2 regions of the Levilactobacillus zymae genome follow, and region 1 is predicted to be linked to the other one. Evidence: predicted binding sites of a transcription regulator. Region 1 holds the regulator's gene; the other holds the start of a gene.
What was found. The regulator HrcA, encoded in region 1, represses chaperone genes, less so after heat shock. The targets are predictions, from matches to a motif close to TTAGCACTCNNNNNNNNNGAGTGCTAA.

Region 1 (15,425 bases):
TACGAATTAATTCCTGAAGACTGGGGTGGCGATACCATCTTCGTGAACATCTCGGCGAAGTTTGGGAAGAACATCGATGAATTACTCGACATGATTCTCTTACAGTCCGAAGTTATGGAATTAAAGGCTAATCCGGATCAAAACGGGGCCGGTTCCGTGATTGAAGCGCGGTTGGATCAAGGAAAAGGGTCCGTGGCTACGTTATTGGTCCAACAAGGAACCTTACACGTCGGTGACCCTATCGTAGTTGGGAACACGTTCGGTCGCGTACGGACCATGACCAACGAACGGGGCCGGGCCATTAAGTCCGCCGTACCATCCACGCCAGTCGAGATCACAGGGTTGAGTGACGTGCCAGAAGCCGGTGACCGTTTCGTGGTCTTTGACGACGAAAAGACGGCCCGGGCTGCGGGTGAAGAACGGGCCAAGGAAGCCTTGGTTAAGGAACGTCAAAATACCAGCCATGTCACGTTGGACAACCTGTTCGATTCCTTAAAGGAGGGCGAAATGAAGGAAGTCGACGTGATCATCAAGGCCGACGTTCAGGGTTCGGTTGAAGCCTTAGTGGGCAGTCTGCAGAAGATTGACGTTTCCGGTGTACGGGTGAACATTATTCACTCCGCCGTTGGGGCCATCAACGAAAGTGATGTGACCTTGGCGGAAGCGTCCAATGCGATCATCATCGGGTTCAACGTGCGGCCAACGCCACAAGCGCGTTCTCAAGCTGATAGTGACAAGGTCGACATTCGCCTGCACAACGTCATCTACAACGCCATCGATGAAATCGAAGCGGCGATGAAGGGGATGTTGGAACCGGTCTACGAAGAACAAGTGATTGGCCAAGTTGAAATTCGGCAAATCTATCACGCTTCCAAAGTCGGGACGATTGCCGGTGGGATGGTCACTGCCGGTAAGATTACGTCCGACAGTGACGTTCGGCTGATCAGAGATGGCGTCGTGATCTATGAAGGTAAGCTGGGAAGCTTAAAGCGCTTCAAGGACGACGTTAAGGAAGTTAAGCAGGGCTTTGAATTAGGATTAACCATTGAAAACTACAACGACATCAAGGTTGACGATGTGATTGAAGCCTATGTCATGAAAGAAGTTCCGGTTAAATAAAGAACGGAGGCACAACGTAAAATGGCACAATATCGAGTTGGTCGCTTGGAACAAGAGATCCAGCGTGAGGTCACGGACATTCTGTTAAAACGGGTCCGCGACCCTCGCGTCGAAGGCGTTACCGTTACGGGTGTGGAAGTTACGGGTGACTTGCAAGAAGCCACCATCTATTACAGCATTTTATCGGATAAGGCCTCGTCCGCTGAGAAGACGGCACAGGGCTTGAAGAAGGCCACGGGACTGATTCGTTCCGAACTAGGGTCACGGTTGAGTATTTACAAGACGCCGGAACTCTTCTTCGAACAGGATAAGTCTGTGCAATACGGTAGCCGGATCGATGAACTGCTAAATGATCTCCACCACCAAGACCACGCGTAAGCCGGGTAGTTGAGAACTTGAGGACGCTGATCAGCACAGATCAGCGTCCTCTTTTTGAAATGGAGGACTGAAAGTGAACGGAATTATCCCCCTGTATAAGGAACGGGGCCTCACAAGTTTTGACTGTGTCGCGAAGCTCCGACACATTTTGCATACCAAGAAGGTCGGCCACAGTGGGACGCTAGATCCCGGGGTTGACGGTGTTTTACCCATTTGCATCGGGTCGGCGACCAAGGTTGTTCCGTACCTGATGGCGTCGGGGAAGGTTTACCGGGGCCAAGTCACGTTGGGTCTAGCGACCACCACCGAGGATCTCGAAGGTGATGAAGTGGCCCGACAGGTGTTGTCCCAGCCGTTCTCACTGACTGACCTACAAGCTGCGGCGGCCCAGTTAACGGGAACCATCCAGCAGACGCCGCCCATGTATTCGGCGGTTAAGGTCCGGGGACGGAAGCTTTACGAGTATGCACGGGCGGGCGAAACCGTGGAACGGCCGACGCGGACCATCACGGTAACGGCCTTCACATTGCGGGACGCGGGAACCTTTGATGCGCAAGCTGGAACCCAGACCATTGACTTTGAGGTCAGCTGCTCCAAGGGAACCTACGTCCGGACACTAGCGGTGGACCTAGGAAAGAAACTAGGCGTTCCGGCCGTGATGGCCTCGCTAACGCGACTTAAGAGCGGTGGGTTTACCCTGGATCAGGCGGTGACCTTAGAGCAGGTCGCAACCGCCGTGGCCCAAGATGACCTGGCCACGGTTTTACGACCGATCGACTACGCTTTGCAGGATTACCCGCACGTGGCGTTGTCCGAGAAGCTTTGGGGGTTAGTTAAAAACGGGGTGTTTTTGAGTCCCGCTGAAATTGAAACGGACCCCAGTATCGTTCCTACCGTTGCGTTGACTTACCAAGGGGCCACTAAGTGTCTCTACCAATGGTCGGCCACTAAACAACAATATAAGCCGTTGAAGATGTTTACGGTGGAGTAAAGTGAAGGAGTGAATAGCCGTTTATGGAAGTTATTCGAATACATCATCCATTGGATCCCCGGAAAATTCCCGCAGATCCAGTGGTCTTAGCCATGGGATTCTTTGATGGCGTGCACTTGGGCCACCAGGCCGTGATTAATCGCGCGAAGGTTCTGGCCCAAAAGCGGGGCGTCAAGCTAGCCGTATTGACGTACGACCATCATCCGGCGCTGGTTTACCGACCGTTGACTAACGACGACCGTAAATATTTGAGCCCAGAACCACGTAAATTGCGGCAGTTAGAACGGTTGGGAGTTGAGCGGGTTTTTTGGGTGAACTATACCGGTGAATTCGCCGCGCAGACGCCGCAAGAATTTGTGGATCACTACCTGGTGCCGTTCCACACGGTTGTAGCGGTCGCGGGGTTTGATCACACCTATGGCCCCAAGGACGTGGCGATCATGGACCGGCTCCCCGAATATGCGCAGGGACGGTTTGCTGTGGAGACGGTGCCGGCCGAAACGCTAGCAAACGGTAAAGTTAGTTCGTCACGAATTCGGGCAGCCATGAAGGCGGGTCAAGTTGATCTGGTGAACCAGCTGTTGGGCTATCCTTATCGCACCACGGGCTTAGTGGTGCACGGAGAAGCCCGGGGGCGGACCATTGGGTACCCAACGGCTAACGTCTTAGTCCCGGAGAATCAATGGCTCCCGGGAATTGGCGTTTACACGGCTCGGCTGAAGGTCGGGGCCATCTGGTATCCCGGGATGATCTCGGTTGGGCGCAATGTGACCTTTGGGGAGCATCGCCCCATTACTGTGGAAATGAATTTATTGGATTTTCACGGCAACCTTTACGGCGAGTCCGTAGCCGTTGAATGGCACCACCGATTACGCGGTGAGGTAAAATTCGACAATGCGGACGGCCTGGTGGCGCAATTAGCCCAAGATGAGGCGGATACCCGCGCGTACTTTGCCCAGGTGGCGCGCCACGAATAGACTGATGGCCAACCCTGATGAATGATTAGGGTTGGCCATTTTGCTGTGCTAAACTAACGGTCTGGTGGGGAAACTTAAGCGTTAGCCGCTTAACGGAAAGACCGGATTCCCTGGTTTGCCGGGTTAAATCGGGCCGTAAATTAAAAAATTAGCACTTAACCTAAGAGATTGCTAAATTTCTTGCTGGATTTCTTGACTTAAAAACGCGATTTTGCTACATTATATATGTGTCTTAGCACTTGGAAGATTGAGTGCTAAAAAAGGGGTGATTGTGATGCTGTCAGAAAGACAGATGATGATTCTGCGAGCCATTGTCCGTGATTTCACCAACAGTGGTGTTCCGGTGGGATCCAAGGCACTAGCTAAGCAGTTACCCATCCACGTCAGTTCGGCCACGATTCGTAATGAAATGGCGGCCTTGGAAGACCAAGGGTTGATTCGGAAGACCCACTCGTCTTCTGGGCGGATTCCGTCCGTCGAAGGTTATCGCTACTACGTGGATCATTTGGTTAAGCCAGACCCGTTGCGGCCTAATGACTTGAGCATGATCCAATCGTCACTGGGCGGTGACTTCCATAAGATTGATGAGATTATCTCCCAATCGGCCACCATTTTATCGAATTTGACCAGCTACACGGCCTTTACCTTAAAGCCAGAACTCAAGGATAGTCGGTTAAGTGGCTTTCGGTTGGTCCCCTTAGGCCACCGGCAAGTCATGGCGATTTTAGTTACCGATAGTGGGGACGTGGAAAATCAAACGTTTGATGTGACCGAAGCGGTGACAGGTGAGCAGTTGGAAGCCGTTGTCCGCTTGATTAACGATCAGTTAGTCGGGTTGACCTTACCGGAAGTGTTGCAGAAGTTACGGACCGACATTCCCGCGAAGATTACGCATTACCTGCAAAGTCCGCAGGGATTCTTGGATATCTTTGGGGATGTCTTGACTCGGGCGGCGCAGGAGCGTTTCTACGTGGGCGGTCGCTTGAACCTGTTGAACTTCTCACAGGATAGTGACGTTGATTCTTTAAAGGCGTTGTATTCGTTGATTGATAAGACGGATGATATCGCCAACGTCTTGGGTCAGCCACGGGATAACATTTCCGTGCAGATTGGTAACGAAATGACTAACGACGCATTGCGTAATTATAGTTTGATTACGGCAACCTACGACGTTAATCAGCACGGTCGCGGAATGATCGCCATTTTAGGACCTACGCGAATGCCATATTCGCGAATGTTAGGTCTGGTTGGCGCGTTTCGTGAAGAGCTCGCGAAAAAACTACTCGATTATTATCGTTATTACGACGAGTAACAGAAAGGAAGGGGTTCATTCGTGGCTGATAAGCAACCGAAATCTGCTGACGCTAAACAAGTCCAGCAGGCAACACCAGATCAACCAGCAGCGGACGTGAAGACCTCAGCGTCGAGCGCCGCTGAGCAACCAACCACTAAGGCTGAAAAACAGGCCACCAAGCCGGATCCTCAGGCAGCCGAGTTAGCGGAGCTGAAGCAGAAGTCTTCTGCCATGGAGGACAAGTACCTCCGGGCCGAAGCCGAGATTCAAAATATGCAAACGCGGTTCCAAAAAGAACAGGCGACGTTGATCAAGTACGATGGTCAACAGTTGGCTAAGGATATCTTACCGGTGATTGATAACCTGGAACGGGCGCTGGCCGTTGAAGCTAAGGACGAAGCGGCAACGGGGTTGAAGAAGGGTGTTCAGATGACCTACGATCACTTGGAAGATGCCCTGAAGCGCAACCATGTGACTGAAGTGGTTGCGTTGGGTCAAAAGTTTGATCCGACCTTACACCAGGCCGTTCAGACGGTTCCGGCCAGTGATGACCAACCGGCTGAAACGGTGGTTCAGGTGCTCCAAAAGGGGTATCAGTTAAAGGACCGGGTATTACGACCGGCCATGGTGGTTGTTGCACAATAAATTAAAAATCTAACAGTAAAAGAGGGAATTTTTGATGGCAAGCAACAAAATTATTGGGATTGACTTAGGGACGACGAACTCCGCCGTTGCCGTTTTGGAAGGTAGTACACCAAAGATTATTGCCAACAAGGAAGGCGCCCGGACGACGCCATCCGTTGTGGCCTTTAAAGATGGGGAAACCCAAGTGGGTGAAGTGGCCAAGCGTCAAGCCATTACCAACCCGAACACGATTTCATCCATTAAGAGTCACATGGGTGAAGCCGGCTACAAGGTTAGTGTGGACGGCAAGGACTACACGCCAGAACAAATCTCCGCGATGATTTTGCAACACTTGAAGTCGTTTGCTGAAGACTACATTGGTGATACGGTTTCGCAAGCCGTGATTACGGTACCCGCCTACTTCAACGATGCTCAACGGCAAGCCACGAAGGATGCCGGGAAGATTGCGGGCTTGGACGTTAAGCGGATCATCAACGAACCAACCGCTGCGGCCTTAGCTTACGGCTTGGACAAGCAAGATAAAGACGAAAAGATCATGGTCTACGACTTAGGTGGGGGGACGTTTGATGTCTCCATCCTGGACTTAGGGGACGGTGTCTTTGACGTTCTGTCCACTAACGGGGATACCCATTTAGGTGGGGATGACTTTGACCAAAAGATCATGGACTGGTTAATTGCCGGCTTCAAGGATGAAAATGGTGTTGACTTGTCCAAGGACAAGATGGCCTTACAACGGTTGAAGGATGCGGCTGAAAAGGCTAAGAAGGACCTCTCCGGAGTGACGGAAGCTTCCATTAGCTTGCCATTTATTTCTGCCGGCGCTAACGGCCCACTGCACTTGGAAAAGTCCTTAACGCGGGCTAAGTTCAATGAATTGACCGCTGACTTGGTTGAAAAGACGCGGATTCCAGTGGAAAACGCCTTGAAGGATGCCGACTTACAAGCTTCCGATATCAACGTGGTCATCTTAAACGGTGGGTCCACCCGGATTCCAGCCGTTCAAGAAGCCGTTCAAAAGTGGACGGGTAAGGAACCAAGTCACTCTATCAACCCAGACGAAGCCGTGGCCTTAGGGGCTGCCGTTCAAGGTGGGGTCATTACCGGTGACGTGAAGGACGTTGTGCTGTTGGATGTTACCCCATTATCCTTAGGGATTGAAACCATGGGTGGCGTCTTCACTAAGCTGATTGATCGCAACACGACCATTCCAACGAGCAAGTCTCAAGTCTTCTCTACGGCGGCTGATAACCAACCGGCCGTTGATATCCACGTCTTGCAAGGTGAACGGCCAATGGCTGCTGACAACAAGACGTTAGGGAACTTCCAGCTGACGGACATTCCAGCCGCCCCACGTGGGGTTCCTCAAATCCAAGTGACCTTCGATATCGATAAGAACGGGATCGTTAACGTTTCGGCTAAGGACATGGGGACCAACAAGGAACAAAAGATCACCATCAAGAGTTCCGACGGTCTGTCCGACGACGAAATCGAAAAGATGATGAAGGAAGCTAAGGAAAACGAAGCGGCCGATAAGCAACGTAAGGAAGAAGTCGACACCAAGAACGAAGTCGACCAACTCCTCTTCCAGACCGATAAGACCTTAAAGGAAGTTAAGGGCAAGGTTTCCGACGATGAAATCAAGAAGGCTGAAGACGCACGGGATGCTTTGAAGAAGGCCCAAGAAGCCAACAACCTGGATGATATGAAGACCAAGAAGGATGACTTAACTAAGATTATCCAAGACCTCTCCGTGAAGTTGTATCAACAAGCCCAAAATGCTCAGGGCGGGGCCGCTGGTGCGGCCGGCGCTACTGGGGCCCAAGGTGCTCAAGGTAACGACACGACGAACAATGGTGGTAAGGATGATAATACCGTTGACGGTGACTTCCATGAAGTTCACGATGACGATAACAAGTAAGCCAAGCCAACTTTGAGAATAAGTTAGGGCAAAAAGTCAGAGTCCGCGGGGCTTTGGCTTTTTGTTTCGAGGTATGCTATTCTTACTAGTAGTTTTTTAATATCGGGATTTGATTGGGAGGAAAACGATGGCGCAAAAGGACTTATATGGTGTACTTGGTGTCTCTAAGGACGCCAGTCAAGACGAAATCAAGAAGGCCTACCGGAAATTATCCAAGAAGTATCACCCAGACCTTAATAAGGCCCCTGATGCGGCGGAAAAGTTCAAGGAAGTCCAGGATGCTTACGACGTCTTGGGCGATAAACAGAAACGGCAAAACTACGACCAATACGGGTCGGCAGACGGTGCGCAAGGCGGCTTCGGCGGCTTTGGTGGCGGCCAAGCTGGCGGTTTTGGTGGTGGCGGCTTCGGCGGTGGCGGTTTCGACGACATCTTCAACCAATTCTTTGGTGGGGGCGGTCAACGGAACCCGAACGCGCCACGGCCGGGTCGGGACCTGCAGTACCAGATGAACTTGACCTTTGAAGAAGCCATCTTTGGTAAGAAAACTAAGATCACCTACACCCGTGAGGCACAGTGTCACACCTGTGGGGGGAACGGGGCCAAACCCGGCACCTCACCGGTCACCTGTCACCAATGTGGCGGCTCCGGTTACGTGACCACGGTCACCAACACGCCGCTGGGCCGGATGCAAAGTCAGCAACCTTGCCCGGTTTGTCACGGAACGGGTCAAGAAATCAAGGAAAAGTGCCCAACCTGTGGTGGTTCTGGTCACGAAGAACAACGGCACGAAGTGGAGGTCACCATTCCCGCTGGGGTGGATGACGGCCAACAAATGCGGTTGCAGGGTCAAGGTGAATCCGGCACTAATGGTGGTAGCTACGGGGATCTCTTTATTATTTTCCAAGTGACGCCTAGCAAGGACTTCCGGCGCGATGGCACCGAAATTTACTTTGACCAACCGATTTCGTTCATCCAGGCGGCCCTGGGTGACGATGTCCAGGTCAAGACCGTTCACGGTGACGTTAAGTTGAAGATCCCTGCCGGCACGCAGGGTGGCACCACGTTCCGGTTACGGGGCAAGGGTGCCCCACGGTTGCGCGGCAACGGCAACGGTGACGAGCACGTCACCGTGAAGGTTGTGACCCCGAAGAACCTGAATAAGGGTCAACGGGACGCCTTACGGGCCTTTGCCAAGGCCAGTGGCGAGAACGTTTCCGGGACCGGCAAGGGGAACTTGTTCGACAAAATGCGCGATAAATTCAATGAATAAATAGTAATTGATGCAACGACTGGTGTGGGTTTTAACCAGTCAAGGCTACTGAAAGTGTTCAGTAGCCTTTTTTTGGTCACTCAATTAACTAAAGATTCCAAAATGAAAAGAAACTATTAAGGTTGAGCGGTGTTATTTGCAATCCGGTTTTGGCAATGATAACCTCAGACTATAAGCAATGACCGGAAACTTCGGGATTGCCTGCGCGCCTCTTGCTTCTCGGGAGAACCAAGAGCGACGTATTTGATCGACACCGACTACGGGGACGTTAGGAATGTTAAGTCGGGAAATTTGGGGGTGAAAACTCATGCGCACAAAGTGGCTGGCAATTTGGCATCAGCCAGTGGTCGCCTTCATTGGCTGGACCGTTTTCTACTTTGCGATTTTAATGGCGTTGGTTTATTTGTACGGCTATAGTGGCCTGAACAGTACGACGTTTATCTATAATGAGTTTTAAACGGAGTAATTGAAAATTGAATTCTTTGGGGGGATAAAGATTGATTGAGAACATGATCACGACAATCGACCGAATAGCAACACAAGATCCAGATCGACTGGTTTACGATGATTTGGGTCACACGAACACGTACGGGGAATTGAAACAGTATTCCGATGCTTTGGCGGCACACTTAGACGCCATGCAACTGCCACGTGAAGCCCCCATTTTAGTCTACGGGGACCAAACGTTTAACATGATGGCAACGTTTCTGGGCATCGTCAAGAGTGGGCACGCCTATGCACCGATTGATACGCACTCACCACTAGAACGGATTACCACGATTAACGATATTGCTCATCCGGCAGCGGCCATCGCGGTGGCCGCCTTACCGACCGACCTACCAGGGACGGCGGTCATCACACCAGAAAACTTACAAACGATTTTTGAAAAGCCGGTGACGGACTACCGGGTGGATCACGCGGTCAGTGGGGATGAAACCTACTACATCATCTTCACGTCCGGAACCACGGGGAAACCCAAAGGGGTCCAAATTTCACACACTAACCTGTTAAGCTACGTGAACTGGATGTTAAGTGACGATTTCGACCTGCCACAGCAACCACGAACACTTTCACAAGCGCCATATTCATTCGACCTGTCCGTCATGGATTGGGGGCCGACCTTAGCCGGCGGTGGGACGTTGGTGGCGTTGCCTAAGCAGGTAACCGATAATTTCAAAGTCCTGTTTGAGACCTTGCCACAGATGAAGTTGAACGTTTGGGTTTCTACCCCTTCGTTCATGGATATCTGCCTATTGGAGCCGACGTTTGACGCCGCACACTATCCGGACCTGCAACGGTTCCTGTTCTGTGGTGAAGAGTTAACTCACGCCACGGCGCAGACCCTGCATCAACGGTTCCCGCAAGCCCGGATTTTCAACACTTACGGGCCAACGGAAACCACGGTGGCGGTCACCCAAGTTGAAATTACGGATCAAATCCTTGCCGATTATCCCCGGTTACCGATTGAGTACGCCAAGGACGACACGACCATCACGGTGGTGGACGATCAACTTAACGAGGTACCGGCTGGCACCGAAGGAGAAATCCTAATCAGTGGGCCGTCAATGTCTAAGGGTTACCTGAATAACCCCGAAAAAACGGCCAAGGCATTTATCACTTGGCACGGCCAACAAGTTTACCGTGCGGGTGACTTAGGGGTGCAACTAGACAACGGTTTGATTATGTACCGTGGGCGAACGGACTTTCAAATCAAGCTCCACGGCTACCGGATCGAATTGGAAGAGGTGAACCACTACCTGTCCCAAGAAGAGCACATTCAGGTGGGGGTTGCGGTACCCAAATATAACCGTGACCACAAGGTTAGCCAACTAGTGGCGTGGGTCGTTCCGGCCGCTCAAGAACTGAGCGGTTTGGCACTGACCAAGGCCATTAAAGAAAATCTGCAGGGTGGCGATATGATGGAATACATGATTCCACAACGGTTCGTCTACAAGGAAAGCTTACCGATGACCCCCAACGGCAAGGTTGACATTAAATCTATTATTGCCGAGGTTAATCAGTAATGCTGTCATTTGAACCATACGGGAACCCCACTTACTTCGCCTTACTAGGGGTGGCCCTGCTGCCATTAATGATCGGCTTGTTATACGGCAAACGCTCACGACTATACGAAACGTTGATTTCTATCTTCTTTCTGGTCTTAACCTTTGGGGGACCGAAGTGGACGCAGGGGATTGCCCTGATCATCTACATTTTGTATGAAGTGATGTTGACCTGGGGGTACGCCGTTTACCGTAAACAAAAGAATTCGGGACCAGTTTTTTACCTGATGGTGATCCTGGCAATCCTGCCACTAACCGTGGTGAAGGTCACGCCGGCCGTGGAAAATGGCCAAGCGTCGTTAATTGGATTCTTGGGAATCAGTTATCTGACGTTTAGAGCGGTCCAAACCATGATGGAAACACGGGATGGCACGCTTAAGGACTACCAAGTCATGACGTTCTTGCAATTCATGCTCTTCTTCCCGACGATTTCATCCGGGCCAATTGACCGTTACCGGCGGTTCGAGAAGGATTACCGGTCGGTGCCGGATCGGGCGACGTATCTGGGCATGATTCAAAAAGGGGTGCGCTACATCTTTGTGGGCTTCCTGTACAAGTTCTTATTGGCTTACTACTTCGGGTCCATTCTGATGCCGAAACTGCAGGTCATGGCAATGCATTCTCGCGGCGGGTTTATGGACCTGTCGTGGCCGGTGCTGGGGTACATGTATGCGTACAGTGCCGATTTGTTCTTTGACTTCGCCGGGTACAGTTTGTTTGCCGTCGGGACCTCGTATCTGATGGGGATCGCGACGCCGATGAACTTTAAGCAACCTTGGCGCTCACCGAACATCAAGGACTTCTGGAATCGGTGGCACATTACCTTGTCCTTCTGGTTCCGGGACTTCATCTATATGCGGTTGGTCTTCTGGTTCATGAAGCACCGGGTGTTCAAGAGTCCGCGGACCACGGCCAATGTGACCTACATTATTAACATGTTGGTCATGGGATTCTGGCACGGGGTCACGTGGTACTACATCACCTACGGGCTCTTCCATGGGGTGGCCCTGGTCGTCAACGACGCCTGGTTGCGCTACAAGAAGAAGTACCGGCAAAGTGTGCCGCACAACCGCTTTACGCAGCTGTTCGCCATTTTCTTAACGGCGAACTTGGTCTGCTTTAGTTTCCTGATCTTCTCAGGATTCTTAAATACACTCTGGTTTACCAAATAATAAAAATATGGAGTATTCAATTTCATTTAGGGGGAAATTATCATGGATGTAAAAGAAACTGTTTTGTCAATCTTATCAGATTTAACGGGGAACGATGTTAGTGGTGCGATGGATGATAACTTGTTCGATAGCGGGTTATTAGATTCCATGGGTTCCGTGCAACTCTTATTGCAATTACAAAGCCAACTGGGCGTTAGCGTACCAGTTTCCGAATTTGAGCGGTCAGAGTGGGACACGCCCAACAAGATTGTTAAGAAAGTCGAAAGTCTGGCTTAGCCAATGGCGAAGCGACTGCTACGGATCTTTGGTCCGTTAATTCTCGCGGCAATTCTGGTTCTGGCGATTTTGGTATCACCGGTGACTTTCGGTTTTAAACACGTCAGTGCGGGTGAGGAACGGCAAGCTGCCGTTTCACTATCACCCAACGTTCTAAAGGGGAAGCGGATTAAGGAAGCGGCCTTAAAGGAAAACTATGTCCCGTTTTTCGGGTCTTCCGAATGGTCCCGAATTGATCCCATGCACCCCTCGGTTCTAGCCCAAAAGTATCATCGGGATTACCGTCCATTTCTCTTAGGGGCGCGGGGGACGCAATCGTTAACGCAATTCTTCGTGATACAAAACATTCAGGGCGAATTGCGTAACAAAAAAGCGGTCTTCGTGGTTTCGCCCCAATGGTTTGTGAAGGACGGGACCCGGAAGGATGCTTTTGCCTTCTACTACTCACAACTGCAGACGGCAGAATGGTTGTCCCATTACCGCCACGATGCAATCGACCAGTACGCGGCTAAGCGGTTATTACAAATGCCGGTCGCCAAGTCTGATCACTTCATCTATGCGGCGCTGCAACGCGTGGCTTCCGGGAAGACGTTGACCGATTATCAACGCTTCTATCTGCGGACTAAGATGAACATGCTGACGCAAGAAGATCAATTCTTCTCCGGAATCAACCTCCCATCGCAGAACTGGAACAAAGTTAACCAGCAAGCAAAGAAGTTACCCACTCAATATTCTTATGCCAAGCTGGATCGACTAGCCGGTCAGATTGGTCAGGAACAAACGGGGAATAACCGTTTTCGTATTAGTGATTCCTTCTATAACCAAGGTCTTAAGCAAGAACTGAAAACTGGGAAATTACAAGGCTTCCAACGGAACTTGAGTTACACCAAGTCCCCAGAGTTTGGTGATTTCCAACTAGTGCTTGATCAGTTTGCACGTTTAAAGACCAACGTCATGTTCATCATTCCGCCGGTTAACGACCGGTGGGCGAAGTACACGGGCTTATCGCAGGAAATGCTGCGGCAGTTCGATCAAAAGATTCGTTATCAATTGCAGTCACAAGGATTTAACAACATTTGCGACCTCAGCAGTAAAGGTAACGTCCCGTACTTCATGACGGATACCATTCACTTGGGGTGGCGGGGTTGGTTAGCGGTTGACCAAAAGGTTGATCCGTTCTTAACTAAGTCGCAACCACAGCCCAAGTATCAGATTAACGATAAGTTCTACTCGCAGAAGTGGCAGCAGCTGGATCCAACTCAGTTAGCAACCTACGAAGCGACGACGAAATAACGATTAAAGGAGGGGTTAGCCACGGCTAGCCTCTCCTTTAGTGTTTCGGACACGGGGTTTGTACTTCCCGAGCAGGGTTGGTATAATTATCGAGATATGGTGTTTAGGAAAGTAGGAAAATAAATGGACCTGGAAAAATTAAAGCAACATCAAAAATACATTCGTAACTTTTCCATCGTGGCCCACATTGACCACGGGAAATCGACCCTGGCGGACCGAATCCTGGAAATGACGGATACGGTGTCCAAGCGAGACATGCAGGATCAGATCCTGGATAACATGGACTTGGAACGCGAACGGGGCATTACCATTAAATTAAACGCGGTCGAATTAACTTACCACGCTAAAGACGGTCACGATTACGAGTTTCACCTGATTGATACCCCGGGGCACGTGGACTTCTCTTACGAGGTTTCCCGGAGTTTGGCGGCCTGCGAGGGCGCTGTTTTGGTGGTGGACGCTGCGCAGGGGGTCGAAGCGCAGACGTTGGCCAACGTGTACCTAGCGTTGGATGACAACCTGGAAATCGTGCCGGTTATCAATAAGATTGACCTGCCATCGGCGGATCCGGACAAGGTCAAAAAAGAAATTGAAGACGTCATCGGCTTGGATGCTTCCGATGCCGTTTTAGCCAGTGCTAAGCAGGGTATCGGGATTGAGGATCTCTTGGAACAAATTGTGGCTAAGGTACCGGCACCCACTGGTGATTTGGACGCGCCGTTAAAGGCTCTGGTCTTTGACTCGGTGTATGATGATTACCGCGGGGTGGTGTTGAGCGTTCGGGTTTACGACGGGACCGTTCAACCGGGTGACAAGATTCGGATGATGAATAGTCAGACCGAATACGAAGTGACTGAAGTCGGGGTCAACTCGCCAAACCCGTTAAGCCGGGATTACCTGATTGCTGGTGACGTGGGGTATATCACGGCCAGCATCAAGGATATTACGGAAACCCGAGTCGGGGATACCGTGACTAATGTGGAAGATCCAGCAGCGAAGGCGCTACCGGGTTACCGGGAAATGAACCCGATGGTTTACGCTGGGTTGTACCCCACGGATAACGCTAAACTAAACGATCTACGAGAAGCCCTCGAAAAGCTGAAGCTTAACGATGCGGCTCTCGAATTTGAACCCGAAGCTTCGCAGGCCCTGGGCTTTGGATTTCGGTGTGGCTTCTTGGGGATGTTGCACATGGACGTGGTCCAGGAACGTTTGGAGCGGGAATTTAATCTTGATTTAATCACCACGGCGCCGTCCGTAACCTACCATGCTTACTTGACCGATGGCACCATGAAGGAGGTCGAGAACCCAGCAGAAATGCCGGAAGCTTCGGCCATCAAGAAGATTGAAGAGCCGATTGTGAAGGCGACCATTATGGCACCCAACGAATACGTGGGAGCGGTGATGGAACTTTGCCAACACCGACGGGGCCAATTCCTGACCATGGAATACCTGGATGATTACCGGGTGAACATTATCTACAATATGCCATTGTCCGAAATCATCTTTGACTTTTTCGATAAGCTGAAGTCTAATACGCGGGGTTACGCCTCGTTAGATTATGAGATGAACGGGTACCAGGAAAGTGATCTGGTCAAGATTGACTTATTGTTGAACGGTGACAAGGTCGATGCGTTGAGCTTTATCGCGCACCGGACGTTTGCGGCACAACGGGGCCGCGAGATTGCCAGCCGGTTGAAGGGAATTATCCCACGTCAGAACTTCGAAATTCCAATTCAGGCGGCCATTGGGGCGAAGATCATTGCCCGGACGACCATTAAGGCCTACCGTAAGGACGTGACGGCGCACCTATATGGTGGGGACCGTACGCGACGGATGAAGTTACTGGAGAAGCAAAAAGCCGGAAAGAAGCGCATGAAGGCCGTGGGTCGCGTGGATATTCCTCAGGAAGCGTTCATGGCCGTTTTGAAGACGGACGAGGACGAAACCAAGTCATAGCTAGATTAAAAAAGTTCCGCTGCGGGTGGCTTAGAAGCCAAACGGCAACGGAACTTTTAGTTTATTG
Region 2 (15,425 bases), 230 kb from region 1:
AGCGGTAAACTTAAAGGCAACATTAGTGAGAAAAGGAGTGCTTTATTCATGATTGGAAAACATTTAACCGCTTGTACCTCGGTGCTGGTCGGTAAGGCGGCCACCGTGGATGGGTCGACGCTGATTGCGCGTAACGACGATACTTTCTTACCCTTGACGCCACAACGGTTCTACGTGCATCCCGCTGAACACGATCAACCGGCGCGGACCTGGACGTCGAATCAAAACGGCTTTACGGCGCCCATTCCTAGCGACGGTCACCGTTACTTGGCGACGCCGAACGTGGAAATCGACAAGACCGGGGAATACGCCGAAAGTGGGATCAACGACCAAAACGTGGCGATGAGCGCCACCGAAAGTGTGTACGGCAATCCGGACGCGCTGGCCTACGATCCGCTGGTCGCCAACGGGTTAGCCGAGGACTCGTTACAAACCATGGTGTTACCCTACATCACGTCAGCGCGTGATGGGGTGCGCTACCTCGGAAAGTTAATCAAGCAATACGGATCGCCGGAAGGCAACGGCGTGCTGTTCTCCGATAGCCAGGAAGTCTGGTACATGGAGATTGTGACCGGGCACCACTGGGTGGCTCAACGAATTCCGGACGACGCTTACGCGGTGACGGCTAATCAGGTGGCCATTCAACAGGTGACGTTTGACGATCCCGATAATTTCATGTTTTCCGCAGGCATTCAAGCCTTCGTGGCCGACCATCATCTGAATCCAGACCAAGCCGGCTGGAACTTCCGGCATATTTTTGGGACCAGTACCGAAAAGGACCGGCATTACAACACGCCGCGAGTTTGGTTCGGCCAACGCGTCTTGAATCCGGAAATTGAACAGGACCCGCAATCCAGCGAGTTGCCGTTTATCTGCCGGACGAGTCACAAGATCAGCGTGGAAGACGTCGAATACATCCTGAGCTCCCACTACAACGAAACACCGTACGATCCGTTGGGTCACGGTCCCGAGGAATTGCGGACCAAGTTCCGGCCAATCTCCATGAACCGGACACAAAATTCGCACGTCTTACAGATTCGTAACGACGTACCCGCCGACCGGTCGGCCATCATGTGGTTGTGCTTTGGGGTACCGGCCTTCAGTCCTTACGTGCCGTTCTTCGCTAACGTCACGGATACCGATCCATCGTACAGCCAGACGCCGCGGCGTCTGGACGACCAGAGTGCCTACTGGATGTATCGGAAGCTATCGATGATTGTGGAATCCCATTATCGCGATTTCATCGAACAAGACGTTGACTATGTCACGGCAGCCAAGCAAAATCTGCGGACCCACGTGGCCCAAACGCTGGCCCACGCCGAACAAAATCAACTCAGTGGGGCGGACCTGACCGCCTACCTGACGGATCAGAATCACGCGGTTACGGCGGCAATGCGGCAGACCACCACGCAGTTTACCAACGACCTGATTGAAAAGGGCTTGACGTTGTCGGGTCTGACCTTCAACATGGATCAAAATCTATAAGTCGCGTTATGACCAAAAAATCCGTCTCACCGGTAGTCGCCGGTGGGGCGGATTTTTGCGTTTTAAATTAGAGCTGTTTAGCAAGACGGACGTAGCGGGCGTTGATGTAAGCGGCTGGTCCAATCTGGTACCAACGGAGTTGTTGATCATCCACCACCCGGCGGCGAATCTCGAGGAGTTCGCCATTGGCCAGTTGACCGGCAATTTCACCGTAAGGTTCACGGTAGATCATCACGGTCCCGTGGGGGATGTAATCGACGGTCCCGGTCAACTGAACGTCTTGCCCGGTCAATTGTGTGACCCGCGGAATTTCCAGGTGCCGTTCTCGGTGCTCGTGGCGCTGCGTATCTTGGGCGCTCAGCCACTGATTACCTCCCAGGTTGTACCATACGGATTGATCGGTCAAGGTGATGATGGCAAAGAGACGCCACAGCGATTGTGCCGGAAATTGGTAACCGTAAGCCTGACCCGCGGGCAGATCATAGACCGCATGGTCGGTAGTGAGGGTCACGTACTGCTCGACGCGTTGCACGGTTTGCCAAGCGTCACGTCGGTAGAAATACAGCAGGCGCTGGGGATGGGTGGTATAGGTGCCATACTGGTCGCCTTGAGCCCGAAAGATGTGGTAGCCGTCGACGGCCGGGGGGGTGAACTGAAAAGTGGCGCCTAAAACGTCGCGTTGTAGGCGGGGGAGCGCCAACAGTTGCCCGGAATCGTAATCAATCAAGTAGGTCGTGATGGGTTGGCCCCATTGCCGTTGATAGATCAGGGTGGTTAGCCCGTATTCGTTGAGGAAGGTCTGCGTCATGCCGTCCATCCGGAGTAGCACGTACCCGGCAATGGTGGGGAAGGTGAGGTGCACGGTTTCCCCTAAGCGTCCAGTTAAGACCAACGCCGGTTGTAACGGTCGGTCGTGGGTGTCGACTAACCGGATGACTAAGGTGGCTTCGGGTTTAGCCTGGGTGGTCACCGTTGGGGTGGGCCGTGGTGTTACGGGAGCTACCGGTGCCGGTGCGGTAGGGGTCGACGCGACGGTTGGTTTTCTGGGCGGTTGTGTATCCATAACGGGTGGTTGGTCTTGGGTAGCGGCCCGGTGAGCGGGAGTTGGTCGGGAAGTCACTCGTGGCGTGATCAGTCGTTTCACCCAATCCATTAACGCCATAGTTGTTCACCTCCACCAGAATTTTAGCGATATGTTGTCTCGCCAGTCGTTTGTGCCTTTAAGATACAGTATACCGCATCTATTCGGGGCCTGCAGGGGATTTTCGTCCCAAATAAAAACGGTAACACCGCGATTGGCAGCGTTACCGTTTAAATGACATTATTTAGCGGAATCCGTGGTAGCGTCCTCGTCGGCGGCTAGGGTAATCTTACCGTTTTCGATCTTCGCCACGATGTTCTTCACGTCGGCGTGGTCGAGGTAGAAGTCCGCAATCCGGTCTTCAATCTCTTCTTGAATGACTCGCCGCAGTGGCCGCGCCCCCATGGCGGGGTTGTAGCCTTCCGTGACTAACTTTTCTTCGACCGGCTCCGTGACGTGGATGTGTAGACCTTGACCGGCCAGCATGGTGTTCACGTCATCGATCATCAGGTCGACGATCTTCATCAAGTTTTCCTTAGTTAAGGAGTTGAATTCGATGATGTCGTCGAACCGGTTGAGAAATTCGGGCTTGAAGTAGTTGGTCAAACTGCCCAAGACGGAGTGGGTCTTGCCCGCCGCCTCGGCACCGAATCCAACGCTAGCTTCAACGTCCCCGGTCCCAGCGTTACTGGTCATGATGATCAGCGTATCCTTGAAGGAAACCGTCCGACCTTGTGAGTCGGTTAGGCGCCCGTCGTCGAGAATCTGTAAGAACATATTCATGACGTCGGGGTGGGCCTTTTCGATTTCATCCAAGAGGATTAACGTGTACGGGTGACGCCGAACTTGTTCGGTCAGTTGACCGGCTTCTTCGTACCCGACGTAGCCAGGAGGCGACCCGATCAGCTTAGAAATGGAATGGGGTTCCATGTATTCGGACATATCAAACCGAATCATGGCATCCTCCGAGCCGAAGAGTTCGTTGGCCAACTGCTTGGCCAATTCCGTCTTGCCGACCCCGGTCGGACCGACGAAGAGGAAGGACCCAATTGGCCGTCCCGTACCATTTAACCCAATCCGGTTCCGGCGAATAGCCCGGGCAACCTTATCGACGGCTTCGTTTTGACCAATGATGTGTTGTTCTAGGTCACTGGATAAACTCTGCAGTTGGTGTTGTTCCTTGGCTTGGAGTTCACCGACCGGAATGTTGGTCTTTTCTTCGACGATCTGTTGCATGTCCTTTTCGGTGACTTCCGTAGAAGCCGTTTGGTCCGCGTTAGTGGCGGATTCCTTGGACTTGTTTAATTTCGTGACTTGATCACGGTAGTAAGCGGCTTTTTCGTAGTCTTCCTGCTTCAAAGCGGCTTGCTTTTGCTTCTCCGCATTAGCGATCTTTTCGTCGATAGCGTGCGGATCGGCAACGTTGATGGTTAAGTTCTTCCGTGAACCGGATTCGTCGAGTAAGTCGATGGCCTTGTCCGGTAAGAACCGGTCTTGGATGTAACGGTCGGATAACCGGACCGCCGCATCGATGGCCGCGTCCGTGTAGTGAACGTGGTGGTAATCTTCGTACTTCTTTTGAATCCCCTTAAGAATCTTGACGGCTTCGTCCGGGCTCGGTTCGTTAACCGTGACCGGTTGGAACCGCCGTGCTAAGGCTTGGTCCTTTTCGATATCCCGGTATTCGTTCAACGTCGTGGCCCCGATTAATTGGAAGTCGCCCCGTGCTAAGGCGGGTTTCAAGACGTTACCAGCATCCATCCCACCTTCGGCATTGCCGGCACCCATGATTTCGTGGATTTCGTCAATGAAGAGGATGATGTCGGGATTAGCTTGGACTTCCTTCATTAATTGCTGCATGCGTTGTTCGAATTGGCCCCGGATACCCGTTCCTTGGACCAGTGAAACGACATCCAAACGGATAATCTGCTTGTTCATCAGCTTTTGTGGAACGTTACCTTCCACAATCCGTTCGGCTAACCCTTCGACGACCGCCGTCTTTCCGACACCGGCTTCCCCGATGAGCACGGGGTTATTCTTAGTCCGCCGGTTCAGAATTTCGATGACTTGCGCCGTTTCCTTGTCCCGTCCGATCACGGGATCAATCTTGCCGTCTTTAGCCAACTGGGTGAGGTTCAGACCATATTGGTTCAGGAGGCCGCCCTGACCGTTGCCTTGATTGCCCGCGGGTTGGGTTGGTCGTCCTTGACCAGCCGCTTGCCGGTAATCGCCGCTTTGGTTCGGGGTGCCGCCTTGCATGGCCCGGAAAATATCATCCAGGTTGCCAAAGCCGAATGGATCTTGTGCCATACGGCCACCTCCATTTCCAGAGTTGTTTTGCTGCTCCTTGAGTAGTTGATAGCAATTTTGGCATAGGTCAACTTGCTGCCGTTGTCCGTTCACACTCATATATAAATGAATGGTCGCTTCGTTACGGTGACAGTTTTGACATAGCATCTTGTCGTCTCCTTTCTGCCCTGGAGTAAGTGTGAGTAAACCCACACCGGTCAGTTGAAAGAGTTTGACCTTTCTTGACCATTGACCACATTATACCGCCTCACGCGGTGGGTGCAAGTAATTTGTCTCACCACGCTCAACGGTTAAGGCAGCCATTTAATTTGAACGACTTCATTTTAGCACTCCCCTTAATAGAATGCTAAAACTCACGTCCGATTTGGAAAATTCTTTTTTTGACCTCAGCAAATTTTCAACGTAGAATATGGAAAGAAAAGGGGGCAGTTGCCGATGGCACGAGACTTTACTGACTTAATGAACCAATTAAAGGATCAGAAAATTGACCAATTCGAAGTGGGACCGGACGAGTTTCAGGCGTTCCAAAAAGCGTACATGGCCTTCGATACGCGCAAGCGCGTGATTGGTCAGGCTCACAAGGATGGCAAGTTGATTTACCGCTACGACCACGATACGGGGGACCAGGGCTAGCGGACTCCCATAGCGTGGGTGGTGAAGTGACTGAGACGATCTGAAAGCGCTGGGTATTCGAGATTAGGGCTGCTTGGTCGAATAAATCCACCGGAAAAGCGGTCAGCATCGTCGTTTCTGGTGGAATCATGCTATAATTAGGACTAGAACAAGTTAATGGCTGACAACCGGTTGACGGTGGAGTGGGCCGCGAGAGCACCTATGAGACTGACAATGAAAGCGGTTCAGGTATCACTTGTAATTTAAAGGCAAGATTGATATTCTAAGTAGGTAGACGTTGCGTCGAATGGTTGTTTGATCAATGCGCAAGATCAAAAGACGCTGCGTTCGCTAAATTATCAACCGAAGCTTAAAGGAGATCGATCAATTATGGAAAAACGCGAATTTCATATTACGGCAGAAACGGGGATCCACGCCCGTCCCGCCACTTTATTGGTACAAGCAGCAAGTAAGTTCAACTCTGAAGTTAGCTTACAATACCAAGACAAGTCCGTTAACTTAAAGTCCATCATGGGCGTTATGTCTTTGGGTGTTGGTCAAAACGCCGACATTACGATTACGACGGACGGTGACGACGAAGCCGATGCCATGACTGCCGTTGCTGAAACGCTGAAAAAAGAGGGCTTGTCTGACTAATGAGAGCGATGCTCAAGGGAATTGCCGCGAGTGACGGAATTGTGTGTGGTCAGGTTTATCGCTTGGTCGACCCACAGTTAACCGTCCAACAGCGGGCAATCACTAATCTGGATTACGAATTAAATCGATTCCATCGGGCCCTTGAAGCAGCCGTCTCCGATGTTGAGACAATTAAAACTCGTGCGACTAAAAACCTGGGTGCTGATAGTGCCCAGGTTTTTAGTACGCACATTGATTTGCTCCAGGACCCGGAATTGATCACGGCGGTCGAACAACGGATTCGGCAACAGCGGATTAACGCCGAAGCAGCTTTGACCGCGGTGGTTCGGGTACGTGAAGCGGCATTTAAGGGCCTCACGGATAATCCGTATATACAAGAACGACTGACGGATTTACGCGCCGTGACGAAGCGGGTGACCGCCCACCTCTTACAGGTCAGTCTACCGGATTTAGCGTTAATCAATCAGCCGGTCATCGTGGTCACCCACGATTTGATTCCCCGGAATGCGGTTGCGATTAACCCGCACAATATCTTAGGGTTCGTGACCGATTTGGGTGGCCGGACGTCGCATTCGTCGATTTTGGCGCGTTCAATGGCCATTCCCGCGGTGGTGGGAACCCAGCACGCCACGGAGCGGTTGGCTAACGGCGATATGGTCATTTTGAATGGCACCCGGGGGCAAGTCGTGGTTGCCCCTGACGCTGACGAATTAGCAACGGCCCAAGCGGCGATGCATGAACGAGCGGCTAACTTGAAGCATTTGAGTCAATCGCAGCATCACGGCACGGTTAGTAAGGACGGGGTCGGGGTGACGGTGGCCGCCAATATTGGGACGGTCAACGACTTACCCGGCGTCTTGCAGCACGATGCCGAAGCCGTGGGGCTGATGCGGACGGAGTTTCTCTATATGGACGCCAACCGGCTGCCGAGTGAGGACCAACAGTTTGCCACCTACCAGCGGGTCTTAGCGGCCATGGCGCCGCGACCGGTGGTGATTCGAACCCTAGATGTCGGTGGTGATAAGCCGTTACCGTATCTTCAATCTAAACCGGAGACCAACCCCTTCATGGGGACCCGAGCCATTCGCCAGAGCCTAACGCATCAGCAAATCTTCCGAAGTCAATTGCGAGCGTTACTGCGGGCCTCGGCCTTCGGCAAACTGCGGATCATGTTTCCCATGATTACCACGCTTGATGAATTTCGGCAGGCCAAGGCGATCTATGACGACGAACGATCGAAGCTAACGGTGGCGCAGGTCCCGCTGGGAGAGATTAAGATTGGCATGATGGTTGAGGTTCCCGCGGCGGCCCTATTAGCCGATCGTTTTGCCCAGGAAGTAGACTTCATGAGCATTGGGACCAACGATTTGATTGGCTACACCATGGCGGCCGACCGAACTAATCAGGACGTGGCCTACCTTTACCAACCGTACCATCCCGCAATCTTACGGTTGGTTAACCGGGTGATTGCGGCGGCGTACGGTGCGGGAATTCCGGTGGCCATGTGTGGCGAGATGGCCGGCGATCCGATCGCCGTACCGTTACTCTTGGGGATGGGGCTGGACGAGTTCTCGATGAGTGCGGGGGCCATTGCCAAGACTCGGCGGCTCATTGGGCAATTAAGCGCTCACGACCTGCAGGGATTGGTGGAAACGACGCTGAACCAGGCCAGCACCAGCCAAGAGGTCATTACGATGGTTCAAGCGGCGGTGCCGGGACTCTTAACTTAAGCCGATCGGTTAGACAAGCGCGGCGCCGGCGGCCCTTGGGGCACGTTGCGGCACCGTTCATGCGGCGGTACCTAAGAATAAATGGTTAAAGCAGCAAGGCAATTCTCGATAAATTGAGAATTACCTTGCTGTTTTTTGCATCCGGGTGGGGGCTTACCCCCGTTTATTTGGGTCGGATACTGGTTGTGGTTTGCAATCATCTAGGCAAACCCATATAATTGTGATGATTGTATAACACATGGCGCCAAAAACTTTGAACATAGCCAGATACAAGGGGGATTGGCAATGAATATCGGCATATTTACGGATACCTATTTCCCTCAAGTAAGCGGGGTTGCAACGTCCATCAAGACGCTGCGGGACCAGTTGGAAAAGCAGGGGCATCAGGTGTATATCTTTACGACCACCGACCCGCACGTGGAGCGGAATGTCTATGAACGCAACGTTTTTCGTTTTTCAAGCATTCCCTTCGTATCGTTTACGGACCGGCGGATTGCCGTACGGGGACTCTTTCAAGCCTACCAAATCGCAAAGGAATTAAATCTTGATATCGTCCACACTCAGACGGAATTTTCGATGGGGTGGATCGGTAAGTTTGTCGCCCGGAACTTAGAGATTCCGTGTCTACACACTTACCACACCATGTATGAGGACTATTTACATTACGTGGCGAACGGCAAAATTTTAAAACCCGTCCACGTTAAACAAGGGACGCTGGCTTTTTGTTACCATTTAACCGGCGTGGTGGCACCCAGTGATCGGGTACTGACCACGCTGAGTGACTATGGCGTTAAGGCGCCGATTCGGGTGATTCCTACGGGGGTCAACCTGCACCAATATGAACAACCGGATACTGCGGATCTGCGGCGAAAGTTAGGCTTTGCGCCCGATACGCCGGTCATCTTATCCTTAAGTCGGTTGGCTTACGAGAAGAACATCACCGCTAGTATTGCGGCCATGCCTAAGATCTTGGCCCAGGTGCCCAACGCGCAACTCCTGATTGTCGGGGATGGGCCGGCACGTGAAGACTTGGAACAACAGGTTAAAGACGCTCAGTTGACGGACCACGTGTCCTTCACCGGGGAGGTTAACAACGACGATGTCTTTCGGTACTACCACATGGCCAACGTCTTCTTATCGTCGTCGGATTCTGAGTCTCAGGGACTAACCTACATTGAAGCCATGGCGGCCGGAACCAAGATCGTGGTCATGACCAGTCCGTATACCGACGAACTGTTGTCGAGTCGGGCCCTGGGAGTGACCTTTAAGGATCCGGACGATATGATCAAAAATGTGATCGATTACCTGTTACACGGGGATGATGAACAGGATCCTGACCTGCTGGCCCGCAAGCTGTCCGAGATTTCTGCGGATACGTTTGGCCAACGCATCATTAATTTTTACCGGGATGCGCAGGTCAGTTACGAACAAGCGCACGAAGACACCCCGGATTTCAGTAATTAGAGGAGTACTTGAATGTTAAAAATCAACATGTTTTCCGCCGCGGATTCGGTGAAGGGTCAGGGGGTCGGCAGCGCGTATAACGAGCTCATGAACCTGCTTAAAACCCGATTATCACAGGAGTTTACGGTGACCGTTAACCAGTATGGACGGGCGGATTTGACGCACTACCATACGATTAACTTTTCCTATTACTTATCGACGTTTTTGCCCGGACGGGGTCGCAAGATTGGCTACGTCCATTTTTTGCCAGAAACGCTAGAGGGCAGTCTCAAGATTCCCCAACCTTTTCGGGGGATTTTTTATAAATATGTGATTGCCTTTTACCGGCGAATGGACCATATTGTGGTGGTCAATCCCACGTTTATTCCTAAGTTAGTGGCCTATGGGATTCCAGAGAATCGAATTACTTATATCCCCAACTTTGTGAGTCGCCAGGAATTTTATCCGGTTGATGCGGCGCAAAAACAGGCGTTGCGCCAACAATACGACTATCCCGCCACTAAGTTTACGGTGTTAGGCATTGGGCAAATCCAGGAACGTAAAGGGCTCTTTGACTTTATCAAGTTGGCCGAACATCACCCGGAGATTCAGTTCATCTGGGCGGGCGGTTTTTCGTTTGGTCGGATTACCGATGGCTATGCGGAACTCAAACGGGTGGTGGATAATCCCCCGGCTAATTTGAGTTTTCCGGGGATCGTTGATCGGGATAAATTGGTAGACTATTATAATTTAGCCGATTTATTCTTGCTACCGTCCTTTAACGAACTCTTTCCGATGTCGGTCTTGGAGGCCTTCAGTACGGGGACGCCGGTGTTGCTCCGCGAGTTGGATTTGTATCAAGCCATCATCGCCGGCGATTACCAACCCGCTAAGGACTATGCGGAGATGGATCAGTTATTAACCAGCTTACCCCATGATGCGGCAGCCCTAGAACACTGGCACCAGCGCAGTTTGGCGGCGGCTGACCATTATTCGGAGGAGCACCTCACTCAGATTTGGCGGGACTTCTACCAGCAACAAGCAAAAGAGGGGTAGTGCGATGACACGACGAAATAAATGGGTTTTGACGTTGATGCTGCTCCTCGGGATTGTCATCTTTGCGTATTCGTTACGGGACATTAAGTTCCCCGTGTTGATTAACGATTTTGTGCATATTAATTTTTGGTGGTTTGGCGTGGCCGTTGTGTGCATGTTGCTGTATCTGGGGCTGGAGGCCGTGATCGTTAAGGTCTTCATCTCCGACAGAATCGAGGGCTTTTCGTTCAAAGACGCCCTGCGGATTCCGGCGGTGGAACAGCTCTTCAACGGGATTACCCCGTTTTCGTCCGGCGGGCAGCCGGCACAACTGATCGCGCTGATGCAAACGGGAGTTGATGCGGGGAAGGCCAGCTCCATTTTATTGATGAAGTTCGTGGTCTTTCAATCGATGATCGTGATCAATTTCTTGATTGCGTTGGTGATTGGCTTCCACTACATCCAGGATAAGCTGCATGCGTTAGCCTGGTTGGTGGTGTTTGGCTTCACCATTCACCTGGCCGTCATCATTGGGCTGTTGATGGTGATGTTCTGGCACGCCTTCACCAAGCGAGCCGTGGCGGTGGTTCTCTACCCGATGCACTGGTTCATGAAGCCGGCCCGTTATGAGCGGATGGCGGCTAACATTGATAGTAAAATCGATTCGTTTTATGCCGAGAGTGTGCGGATTAGTGGGAAGGGCAAGCTGATGCTACGGGTCTTCGTGATCACGTTTTTTCAGCTGTTGTTCTACTACTTGATTCCGTACTTTATCATGCTGGCCTTAGGTTACACCACGGCCAATATCGTGATGGTCACCAGTATGCACGTCCTGATTGTGATGGTGATCTCCCTATTCCCCATTCCGGGGGGCTCTGGGGGGGCCGAGTACAGTTTTGAGATGATTTTTAAAAGCTACATTGCGTCGAACAGTAAGCTGGTCTTGGCCATGATCTTGTGGCGGTTATTGACTTACTACTTCGGAATGTTGACCGGTCTGGTGGCGATGGTGATTAAACCGGACAAGGTTGTTGAGGAAAGTGGCCCCACAAATCTGTGAGTTTTTTGGATTAAGGCGTGTCATCTGCCCCTAAGTTTGGTAAAATCATAGTGAAGCTCAGAAAGGGGACCAATCATGGAAGAATCTCAACTGATTGGCATCATCAATCGCTTAAAGGCGATGCAAGAGGATGCCACCGACGAGCCACAACCCCGTCGATTCGAAAAGGAAGGCGTTGAACAAGCCACAGTGGTTTACAACGCGGCGAACAAGACTTATACGTTAACCGAACACAATCCGGAAACGACCTTCGAGTTTGATAACATTGATTTAGTGGCTATCGAATTATTTGATTTATTGACGGATAACTAACAAAACTATGGGTGCCATAGTTTTGTTTTTTTATAGGCTGAAAAGTTGAATTTTTCCAAAGGTTGCCCGTTAGAATTGATTACCCAGCGCTATCCGTTATACTGGAGTAATGTTAATTATTTTGTGGAGGCAGTCTCATGGCAAACTTTGTTAAACGAAGGATGAACTGGGTGAATACCCGTATGGGGTTCTTCCTCTTGATCGTCGTTTTATTTTGGATTAAGACGTACATTGCCTACCAAACCGAATTTACACTGGGAGCCAAGGGGAGCGTGCAGCAGTTCTTATTGCTGATTAACCCCATTCCCGCCGCGTTACTCATCTTTGGGATCGCGTTATACTTTCGGGGGCGGTTGGCGTATTGGCTGATGCTGATTATTGACTTCTTAGAGTCGACTTGGATTTTCGCGAACGTCGTCTATTACCGGGAATTCTCGGATTTCCTGTCGTTCGGGATCATGAAGGGCTCTAGCGACGTCCAAAACAACCTGGGTAAGAGTCTCGCGCAGATTACCCACCTGTATGATTTTTTTGTGTATCTCGATTTAATTATCTTGATCGGGTTGCTCCTAACCCACGTGATTCGCATTGATCCGCGGCCGTTTAAACGGCGCTACGCGTTCACCATTTCGGTGTTGTCGTTTGGGTTAATGTTTGCGGAGTTCGGCATGGCTAACGCTGATCGTTCCGGGCTGCTAACCCGGACGTTTGACAATAATTATATTGTTAAGTACCTCGGGTTAAACGAGTATGCGGCCTTTAACGCCTATCAGACGCAAAAGGAAAGCGCCACCCGAGCTAGTGCGAACGCCAGTGATATGAAGAGTGTCTTGAAGTACCTAAAGCAAAACCGCGTGAGTCCCAACGTTTCCTATTATGGAAAGGAAAAGGGCAAGAACGTCTTTATCATTCACTTGGAGAGTTTCCAGCAATTCCTATTGGATTATAAGGTGGACGGGAAGGAAGTTACCCCGACGCTGAATAAGTTCTACCATAATCAACATACCCTGTCGTTTGATAACTTCTATAATCAGGTGGCCCAAGGGAAGACGTCCGACGCTGAAATGATGTTGGAAAACTCGCTCTTTGGGTTGCCGCAGGGGTCAGCCATGACGACTTACGGGACGCAAAACACGTTCCAGGCGGCACCCGCTATCCTGAGCCAAGAGGGCGGGTATAGTACCGCGGCCTTTCACGGGGATGTTCCAAGCTTTTGGAACCGAGACAACACCTATAAGTCGTGGGGTTACCAGTACTTCTTTAGTTCGAGCTATTATCAGCAAAAGGCGGGGTACAGTGTCGGTTACGGGTTAAAGGATAAGATCTTCTTACGCGATTCGGCGAAGTATATCGAACAGTTGCCGCAACCGTTCTACGCGAAGATCATTACGTTGACCAACCACTACCCGTACGAGTTAGATAAGAAGAACGTCGACTTTCCGGCCACTAAGACCGGGGACAAGACGGTCGATCCGTACGTCCAAACGGCCCATTATCTGGACCAGGCGTTTGCGGAATTCATCAGTTACCTCAAAAAGGTGGGGCTCTATAAGAATAGTGTGATCTTGGCTTACGGGGATCACTATGGAATTTCTAACAACCACCGACCGGCCATTGCCCAACTGTTGGGGAAGAGCAAGGTTACTAATTTTGATTTAGCCCAATTCCAGAAGGTTCCGCTGATGATTCATGCGGAGGGTCTCAAGGGGGGCATCAACCATACGTACGGTGGCGAAATTGATGTCTTGCCAACCTTGTTAGATCTCTTAGGGGTGAAGAACACCAATACGATTCAGTTTGGTCAAGATTTGTTGGCCAAGAACCGGAATCAGACCGTTGCGTTTAGAAACGGGAACTTTGTCTCACCAACCTATACCAAGATCGGGGGTACCGTGTATGATACCCAGACGGGGAAGGTGCTGAAATTAACTAGTGCGCAGAAAAAGCAGGTCGATCAACTGCAAAACCACGTGACGACGGAACTCTCGCTGTCTGACCGGGTGATTTATGGGGATCTCTTGCGGTTCTACACACCTAAGGGCTTTACTAAGGTTAATAAGAGTAGCTTTACCTATAAGTACAAACCAGCCATGGAAAAACTGGCTGAGGCACAGAAGGAAGAAAAGACCAGTGTCTTGGCTAAGCATGACGGTAAGAGTACCGTTTCGGACTACAAGACGGATGCTCCAGAACTCAAATAAGTCGTAATTAAGGCCTGCTATCCTAGTGATGGCGGGCTTTTGTGTGGTTAACAGTCTGTAGCTGAAATTAATTTCAGTAAATATTCAGTTTTTGCTTGACCCCGGACGGAGATATTGGTAAACTAATTTCTGTTGTCATTTACGGAAACAAACGTGATGGCAACGGCAACATCCCTTGATTAACAATTTAAAAAAAGGCTTGACGGTCGGTTGGATAATTGTTATGATAGTAACCGTTGTTGAGAATATTTATTCAATTTCTTCGCAAAACATTTAATATTTATTCAAAATAATGTTTAAAAAGTTGTTGACACGATATTATCGACATGATATACTTTAAAAGTTGTCACGAAGCAATTGCTTCTTATGACAACTTGGTAGACCTTTGAAAACTGAACATTGTTTCGACAAACCAAATATGTGTAGGGCGGTTTGGATTTAGGTTCAAACCCAAACAATATTTGCGAAGTCAATTCGCTTTAAAAATGTAACAACAATCGATGAGCTATTCGAGCTTATCATCTTTTAAGATGAGAGTTTGATCCTGGCTCAGGACGAACGCTGGCGGCATGCCTAATACATGCAAGTCGAACGAGTTCCCGTTGATTGACGTGCTTGCACTGATTTCAACATTGGAACGAGTGGCGAACTGGTGAGTAACACGTGGAAAACCTGCCCAGAAGCAGGGGATAACACTTGGAAACAGGTGCTAATACCGTATAACAACAAAAACCGCATGGTTTTTGTTTGAAAGGTGGCTTCGGCTATCACTTCTGGATGGTTCCGCGGCGCATTAGCTAGTTGGTGAGGTAAAGGCCCACCAAGGCGATGATGCGTAGCCGACCTGAGAGGGTAATCGGCCACATTGGGACTGAGACACGGCCCAGACTCCTACGGGAGGCAGCAGTAGGGAATCTTCCACAATGGACGAAAGTCTGATGGAGCAATGCCGCGTGAGTGAAGAAGGGTTTCGGCTCGTAAAACTCTGTTGTTGAAGAAGAACGGGTGTCAGAGTAACTGTTGACATCGTGACGGTATTCGACCAGAAAGCCACGGCTAACTACGTGCCAGCAGCCGCGGTAATACGTAGGTGGCAAGCGTTGTCCGGATTTATTGGGCGTAAAGCGAGCGCAGGCGGTTACTTAAGTCTGATGTGAAAGCCTTCGGCTTAACCGAAGAAGTGCATCGGAAACTGGGTAACTTGAGTGCAGAAGAGGACAGTGGAACTCCATGTGTAGCGGTGGAATGCGTAGATATATGGAAGAACACCAGTGGCGAAGGCGGCTGTCTAGTCTGTAACTGACGCTGAGGCTCGAAAGCATGGGTAGCGAACAGGATTAGATACCCTGGTAGTCCATGCCGTAAACGATGAGTGCTAAGTGTTGGAGGGTTTCCGCCCTTCAGTGCTGCAGCTAACGCATTAAGCACTCCGCCTGGGGAGTACGACCGCAAGGTTGAAACTCAAAGGAATTGACGGGGGCCCGCACAAGCGGTGGAGC

Region 2: the regulator HrcA is predicted to act here: its motif matches at 5,200-5,226, upstream of RI501_RS05465 (ATP-dependent Clp protease ATP-binding subunit).

Annotation. Positions count from the first base shown of each region.
Region 1 is NZ_JAVLAS010000001.1:1,442,908-1,458,332, forward strand. It holds gene infB (translation initiation factor IF-2) at 1-1,119, shown strand, start outside; gene rbfA (30S ribosome-binding factor RbfA) at 1,141-1,497, shown strand; gene truB (tRNA pseudouridine(55) synthase TruB) at 1,571-2,488, shown strand; gene ribF (riboflavin biosynthesis protein RibF) at 2,512-3,465, shown strand; gene hrcA (heat-inducible transcriptional repressor HrcA) at 3,740-4,777, shown strand; gene grpE (nucleotide exchange factor GrpE) at 4,799-5,404, shown strand; gene dnaK (molecular chaperone DnaK) at 5,439-7,322, shown strand; gene dnaJ (molecular chaperone DnaJ) at 7,450-8,595, shown strand; gene RI501_RS06650 (teichoic acid D-Ala incorporation-associated protein DltX) at 8,903-9,052, shown strand; gene dltA (D-alanine--poly(phosphoribitol) ligase subunit DltA) at 9,093-10,619, shown strand; gene dltB (D-alanyl-lipoteichoic acid biosynthesis protein DltB) at 10,619-11,830, shown strand; gene dltC (D-alanine--poly(phosphoribitol) ligase subunit DltC) at 11,873-12,106, shown strand; gene dltD (D-alanyl-lipoteichoic acid biosynthesis protein DltD) at 12,110-13,399, shown strand; gene lepA (translation elongation factor 4) at 13,523-15,358, shown strand.
Region 2 is NZ_JAVLAS010000001.1:1,208,229-1,223,653, forward strand. It holds gene RI501_RS05455 (C69 family dipeptidase) at 49-1,485, shown strand; gene RI501_RS05460 (MucBP domain-containing protein) at 1,553-2,647, opposite strand; gene RI501_RS05465 (ATP-dependent Clp protease ATP-binding subunit) at 2,807-5,023, opposite strand; gene RI501_RS05470 (hypothetical protein) at 5,312-5,509, shown strand; gene RI501_RS05475 (phosphocarrier protein HPr) at 5,879-6,145, shown strand; gene ptsP (phosphoenolpyruvate--protein phosphotransferase) at 6,145-7,875, shown strand; gene RI501_RS05485 (glycosyltransferase family 4 protein) at 8,161-9,339, shown strand; gene RI501_RS05490 (glycosyltransferase family 4 protein) at 9,352-10,374, shown strand; gene RI501_RS05495 (lysylphosphatidylglycerol synthase transmembrane domain-containing protein) at 10,379-11,413, shown strand; gene RI501_RS05500 (YkuJ family protein) at 11,489-11,725, shown strand; gene RI501_RS05505 (LTA synthase family protein) at 11,863-13,926, shown strand; rRNA gene RI501_RS05510 (16S ribosomal RNA) at 14,453-15,425, shown strand, end outside.